3 regions of the Bacillus sp. Brlt_9 genome follow, and region 3 is predicted to be linked to each of the others. Evidence: predicted binding sites of a transcription regulator. Region 3 holds the regulator's gene; each other region holds the start of a gene.
The links. The regulator Rex, encoded in region 3, represses fermentation and respiration genes when NADH is low (regulators of the CRP and FNR family bind a similar motif). The targets are predictions, from matches to a motif close to TTGTGAAATATTTCACAA.
Positions count from the first base shown of each region.

Region 1: a site for Rex is predicted at 1,332-1,349, ahead of VF726_RS30535 (L-lactate dehydrogenase). Genes of this name have one in related genera too.
Region 2: a site for Rex is predicted at 593-610, ahead of pflB (formate C-acetyltransferase). Genes of this name have one in related genera too.

Region 1 is NZ_JAYJLO010000019.1:26,075-28,283, forward strand. Features, by position in the region: gene VF726_RS30530 (PTS transporter subunit IIC) at 1-268, opposite strand, end outside; gene VF726_RS30535 (L-lactate dehydrogenase) at 291-1,241, opposite strand; gene VF726_RS30540 (spore coat protein) at 1,487-1,735, opposite strand; gene VF726_RS30545 (hypothetical protein) at 1,749-1,934, opposite strand; gene VF726_RS30550 (lysostaphin resistance A-like protein) at 2,081-2,209, opposite strand, start outside.
Region 2 is NZ_JAYJLO010000008.1:176,583-178,791, forward strand. Features, by position in the region: gene VF726_RS25225 (glycosyltransferase family 2 protein) at 1-382, shown strand, start outside; gene pflB (formate C-acetyltransferase) at 721-2,209, shown strand, end outside.
Region 3 is NZ_JAYJLO010000023.1:10,999-13,207, reverse strand. Features, by position in the region: gene VF726_RS31155 (ABC-F family ATP-binding cassette domain-containing protein) at 1-805, opposite strand, end outside; gene VF726_RS31150 (redox-sensing transcriptional repressor Rex) at 993-1,622, shown strand; gene VF726_RS31145 (YdiK family protein) at 1,652-1,843, opposite strand; gene VF726_RS31140 (CPBP family intramembrane glutamic endopeptidase) at 1,840-2,209, opposite strand, start outside.

The sequences.
Region 1 (2,209 bases), on a different contig from region 3:
CAGTAATTGAAATGGATCCAGCACCAATCGCTCCAGCTACCATAGCCGAGAAGATTACAAGACCATTTGCACCGAGCATAAAAGCAATTCCGGCACCAATGGCTGGTGCCATAAGTGATTTTGCAACAACTCCGATTGTAATAAGCAACGGAATATCAACAATTCTTCCTATATTTTCGATTAGTAAACCAATTCCAAGGGATACGAAAATACCTTGCGCGATTCCAGCTGACGCTTTAAATACACGAGACATTATATATTCCTTCATTTGTTTCACCTTCTCCTATAAGTTAGTAACCAATTGTTTTCATATAATCACGTAAAATATCGTTTGATTTTGCGAATCGAGATTCTTCATCCTCTGTTAAGTTTAGTTCTACAACTTCTTTCATACCATCTCTAGTAATAATAGCTGGTACTCCTGTACAAATATCATATTCACCGTACTCCCCATCTAAAATGGCCGATACAGCAATGACACGGTGATCATCGTTAAAGATTGAACTCGCAATATATGCTAGAGAATTTCCGATTCCGTAATAAGTAGTACCTTTTCGTTTATAAATTTCCCATCCAGCTTTTGCAGTCTTCTCAACAATTTCATCTAAATCTATTTCACCAAATCGTTCTTTTTGTTCTTCTAAAATTTGCAGAATTGGTTTTCCACCAACAGTTACGTGTGACCAAGCAACCATTTGAGAATCACCATGTTCCCCTAATGAATACCCGTGAATACTGCGAGGATCTACATGTAACATTTCAGATAAAATTGTTCGTAAGCGAGAAGAATCTAGTGATGTACCAGTACCGATTACACGATTTCTAGGTAATCCAGATAATTTCCAAACTTGATATGTAATAATATCAACTGGGTTCGATGCAAGTAAGAAAATACCATCAAATCCACTTTCCATTACGCCGCCAACAACACTTTCCATAATCTTTGCGCTTGCTCCTAAAGTATCTAAGCGACTTTGCCCTGGTTTTGGCGCTGGTCCTGCTGTAATAATAACAATGTCCATATCTTTGCAGTCTTCATAACTTCCTGCATATACTTTTGTTCTTGTATTTGTAAAGTTAATGCAGTGTGATAAATCCATTGCTTCCCCAACTGCACGTTCATGATTTATATCAATTAATAATAGCTCTTCGCAAATGCCTTGATTGACAATGGAATATGCACAACTTGATCCAACTAATCCAGTACCGATAATTGCAATTTTTCTTGTATTTCGTTTCATAGCAATCTCTCCTAATTGATCATGTAATCTATTTTTTTGTTCTTTACACTCTTCATTATAGAGGTTCTCACGATAGAAACCATGGATAGTTTGTGAATTATTGAACAAAGTTTTTGTCCTTTTTGTGAATTGTTATATTCAATTTTCGTCATATTTGTTACAACTGGAAAAATATTTATTATATATTTATTGACATACACAAAAGAAAAAAACGAGCGACTTCATTCGCCCGTTTTTTCATCCCATTATTCTGCACTTAATTGACCTTTTAATTGCTGGACAATCATTGGATTCGCGGGTGCAGCTGGTTTATAATAATTTTTTTGCTTTGCGTACTCATACATATTACGTTGGCGCATCTCATCTTGATTACGAATTTGGATTAACGTTTGATGTAATTGTTCATTATCAGACTGAGAAATATAATTTGCATAACTCGTTAAACTTGCATTTAATCCTGCTAAATAATCATTTACCATATCTTTTTCATTCATGTTCCGCTTCCTCCTATCCTAGGAAAGTCATTAATTGTTGCTTCGTATTTCGTGCATCTTGCGCATCCTTTTGTAACATTTGTTTCAGTTGTGGATCTGTACACGTCTGTGCATACTGCTCCAACTTGTTAATAATTGTTGCGTGTCCACCGATCAAATGACGTAAGTTTTCTACTTCAAGCTCTGTTAAGTTTTGCATAGGATACTCCTACCTTTCTTTATTCGTTCACTGTTAGTATTTAGCTCTTTTTTGATTGTATACATGAATTAACTTTTTCACGTGCATACAAAATAAAAGATGAATAGCTAAGCCATTCATCTTTTATACTGGTTATGTATTTATTTTTATAGAGACACAATCACACTTATACTCACAAGTAAGTTCCATATGATGTGTAAAATAATACTAGGTATAATAGATTGCGTCTTTTTGTATAACATAGCAAATACAATCCCCATAATCATTGCCGTAAC
Region 2 (2,209 bases), on a different contig from region 3:
ACTTCATCTTGTAACTGCATTTAAATATGCATTAAATTTAGCTTGTGATAGAAAAGATCTAGGAGTAGGATCTCTTATTGCTGTACCGAATGCGTTTAGTCGTAAGTGCTTGAAAGAAATCGGTTATAGATCTTTACTCTCACCTTGTGTAGCACAAGTGAAAGCGATTTTGTCGGGATTCGAGATTGCATGTGTAAGTCGTGTAGAGGTCGATAAGATGAACCGTATTCGCCTTAGTGAACATTTTGCAAAAATAGGCCATCCTCCAGCTGTTTTGCGAATTGTAGGTGATCATATAGAAGGATTAGAGCAATTAATTGCATTAGAAGGCAGTCGTGGTGGATTCTATGATGGGAATAGAAAAAGAGATGTTTTAGAGTAGTAACAAAAAAAGTGTACAACATATGTACACTTTTTGTTCTGTTATAAAAACTATAACAGATTAGGAGATAAGAGTATTACAGCTCTACAATGGGTATTGTTCTTATATTACAAAATAGGACTCGTATATAAGGATACCAAAAAAATACAATTAAGGGAAGGGTTAATTATAAAGACTTTTAAGTGAAGTTAACACTATACATATAGTAGTTTGCTCAACATTTCACAAACATGTCACAACTATTTCGTTCACTTTCGCCAAAAAGTAGTATTCTAAGTGTGTAAGCTGTTATATAAAAAATCTTAGTCCTGTACTAATCAAAAATGGAGGAGATTAGGATGACTCAAGTATTAGAAAATGTTAAAAACGCATGGGAAAACTTTAAAGGTGAAAAATGGAAAGCAGAGATTGATGTTCGCGATTTCATTTTAAATAATGTAAACGTTTTCGAAGGAGATGAATCTTTCTTAGCGGGAGCAACTGAAGCAACGAAACAACTTTGGGATCAAGTAATGGATTTAACAACAAAAGAACGTGAAAACGGTGGCGTTCTTGATATGGATACAAAAATTGTTTCTTCTATTACATCACATGAACCAGGATATTTAAATAAAGATATTGAAAAAGTAGTCGGTTTCCAAACTGAAAAACCATTTAAACGTTCTTTACAACCATATGGTGGTATTCGTATGGCGGAACAAGCTTGTGAATCTTATGGATACGAAATGGATAAAGAACTTAGTCGTATTTTCAGAGACTGGAGAAAAACTCATAACCAAGGTGTATTCGATGCTTATACACCAGAAATGAGAAATGCACGTAAATCAGGTGTAATTACTGGTCTTCCAGATGCATACGGACGTGGACGTATTATCGGTGACTATCGACGCGTAGCGTTATATGGTATTGATCATTTAATTGAAGCGAAAAAAGCAGATTTAAATTTAACTGGCGGTGTAATGAGCGAAGATACAATGCGTTTACGCGAAGAGTTATCTGAGCAAATGCGTGCACTTCAAGAGTTAAAACAAATGGCTGCTTCTCATGGCTTTGATATTTCTAAGCCAGCAACAAACGCGCAAGAAGCATTCCAATGGTTATACTTCGCATATCTTGCAGCAATTAAAGAGCAAAACGGAGCTGCAATGAGTCTTGGACGTACTTCTACATTCTTAGATATTTATATTGAAAGAGATTTAGCAAATGGTACTTTAACAGAAGAAGAAGTACAAGAAATTGTGGATCACTTCATTATGAAATTGCGTCTTGTGAAATTTGCAAGAACACCTGATTATAATGAATTATTCTCTGGTGACCCAACTTGGGTAACTGAGTCTATTGGTGGTATGGCATTAGATGGCCGTCCATTAGTAACAAAGAACTCATTCCGTTTCTTGCATACATTAGATAATTTAGGACCAGCTCCAGAACCAAACTTAACAGTTCTTTGGTCTAAACAATTACCACAGAACTTTAAAAACTACTGTGCAAAAATGTCTATTAAAACATCAGCAATTCAATATGAAAATGATGACATTATGCGTGCTGACTACGGCGATGACTACGGAATTGCTTGTTGTGTATCTGCAATGAGAATTGGTAAACAAATGCAGTTCTTCGGCGCACGTGCAAACTTAGCAAAAGCATTACTATATGCGATTAACGGCGGTAAAGATGAAAAATCTAAAGCACAAGTTGGTCCTGAGTATGCACCAATTACTTCTGAAGTATTAGATTATGAAGAAGTTATGCATAAGTTTGATATGACAATGGAATGGTTAGCGGGTCTATATTTAAACACATTAAATGTTATTCACTACATGCACG
Region 3 (2,209 bases):
GTTTTTCATAACGTTTCATTTCTTGCTCGTATAGTGCTGATTTTAAATCTAAATATTTACTGTAGTTACCAACAAATCGTCTGCTTTCTTTATTCGAAATTTCATATACTTGTGTAACGAGTTTATCTAAGAAATAACGGTCATGGGAAACGATTAGTATTGCGCCAGGATAGCCTTGTAAATATTGTTCAAGCCATGTTAATGTTTCGATATCTAAATGGTTTGTAGGCTCGTCCAAAATAAGTAAGTCTGGTTTCGTTAATAATAATTTACCGAGAGCTAATCGTGTTTTTTGTCCACCACTTAATGTGGAAATTGTCGTCTGGTGCGTTTCAACTGGGAAGCCAAGACCACTTAAAATCGAACGGATATCTGCTTCGTACTGATAGCCACCTTGATCTTTATAATCTAATTGTAATTGGTCATAGTCAGCTAATAATCGTTCATATATAGCCTCGTTTGAAAAGTTTTCTTCTTTTCCCATCTCTTGCTCTAGCCTTCGAAGTTTTGTCTCCATTTGCTGCAAGTGTGTAAAGACGGTTAACATTTCATCCCAAATTGTTAAAGACGTTTCTAACCCGGTATTTTGAGCTAAATATCCGATTGAGACATCTTTCGGTTTTATAATTTCGCCACCATCATGAGATAACTCACCAGCTATTATTTTTAATAATGTAGATTTTCCGGCTCCATTTCGTCCGACTAATGCGATACGATCTTTCGTTTGAACTTCCAATTTTATGTTTGCAAGAATCGTTTCTGCACCGTATAATTTCGAAAGCGCGTTTACTTGTAATAAAATCAATGTTTTCACCTCAAATAATTTCTTAACTTTGCCATGTTTATATTTCTCAATCATACTAAAAATAGTGTATAGTTTAAAATACAGAGAGAATACTTCTTCTTTCTATTATACAAGGAATTTAATAAGTGCTAAACTTCTGTATTTGATTAAAGCATATGAATAAAGATAGGAAGAGAGGAGAGGTTATATGGATCAGCAGAAAATTCCACAAGCCACTGCTAAGAGATTGCCTCTATACTATCGATTTATCCAAAATTTATCTCTATCTGGTAAGCAACGTGTTTCATCAGCCGAATTAAGTGAAGCGGTAAAAGTTGATTCCGCAACGATTCGAAGAGATTTCTCATACTTTGGAGCGTTAGGGAAAAAAGGATATGGATATAACGTAAATTATTTATTATCATTTTTCCGTGAAACACTCGACCAAGATGATATAACACGTGTAGCACTTATTGGAGTAGGTAATTTAGGGACCGCTTTCTTACATTATAATTTCACGAAAAACAATAATACAAAAATTGAAATGGCGTTTGACGTTAGTGAAGAGAAAGTTGGAACAGAAATCGGGGGTATTCCTGTATATCATTTAGATGAATTAGAAGAACGTCTATCAACTGATATACAAGTGGCAATATTAACAGTACCAGCTACAGTAGCACAATCTGTAGCAGATAGATTAGCTGAAACTAGTGTGCATGGTATTTTAAATTTCACACCAGCACGCTTAAATGTGTCAGACAATATAAGAATTCATCATATTGATTTAGCAGTAGAGTTACAAACACTTGTTTACTTTTTGAAGAATTATCCACAATAAAACGCAGAGGTCGCTTCCTCTGCGTTTTATTATTGTTTTTTCTTTGTGAATTTAACTAAGATAAGGCGAAGTGCCAAATTAAAATCAATTGTTGCCATAACTGCAAATAGTATTGTCCACATATTCCAAATTGTATCTGTTACGTTTGTAATGGCGAAGCGGGTAAAGATACATCCTAGAAGGAAGTACAATGCAGCCATGAACAATGGTGAGTTTCTCATAAAAATCCTCCGATAAAGCCTTGCATTTTTTCAGCTTCTTTAATCATTTCTTGAATTTGTTCATTGCTCATTAAAACTTGAGCAACTGCAACTAATGTATTCATTGCAACATGAGCTGCGATAGGGACGATAATACGCTTCGTTTTTACATATAAAAAGGCGAATACGAGTCCCATAGAAGTGTATACCAATAAGTGAGTGAAATCAAAATGAATTGCTGCGAATACGAGAGAACTAATAATAGCAGCAATAAAGAAGTTGAACTTCTTATAAAGTGTACCAAATAAAATTTTTCTAAATACGATTTCTTCCAAAATAGGTCCTATTATAGATATAACAATAAGGAACCAAGGTGTCGTTCTTGCG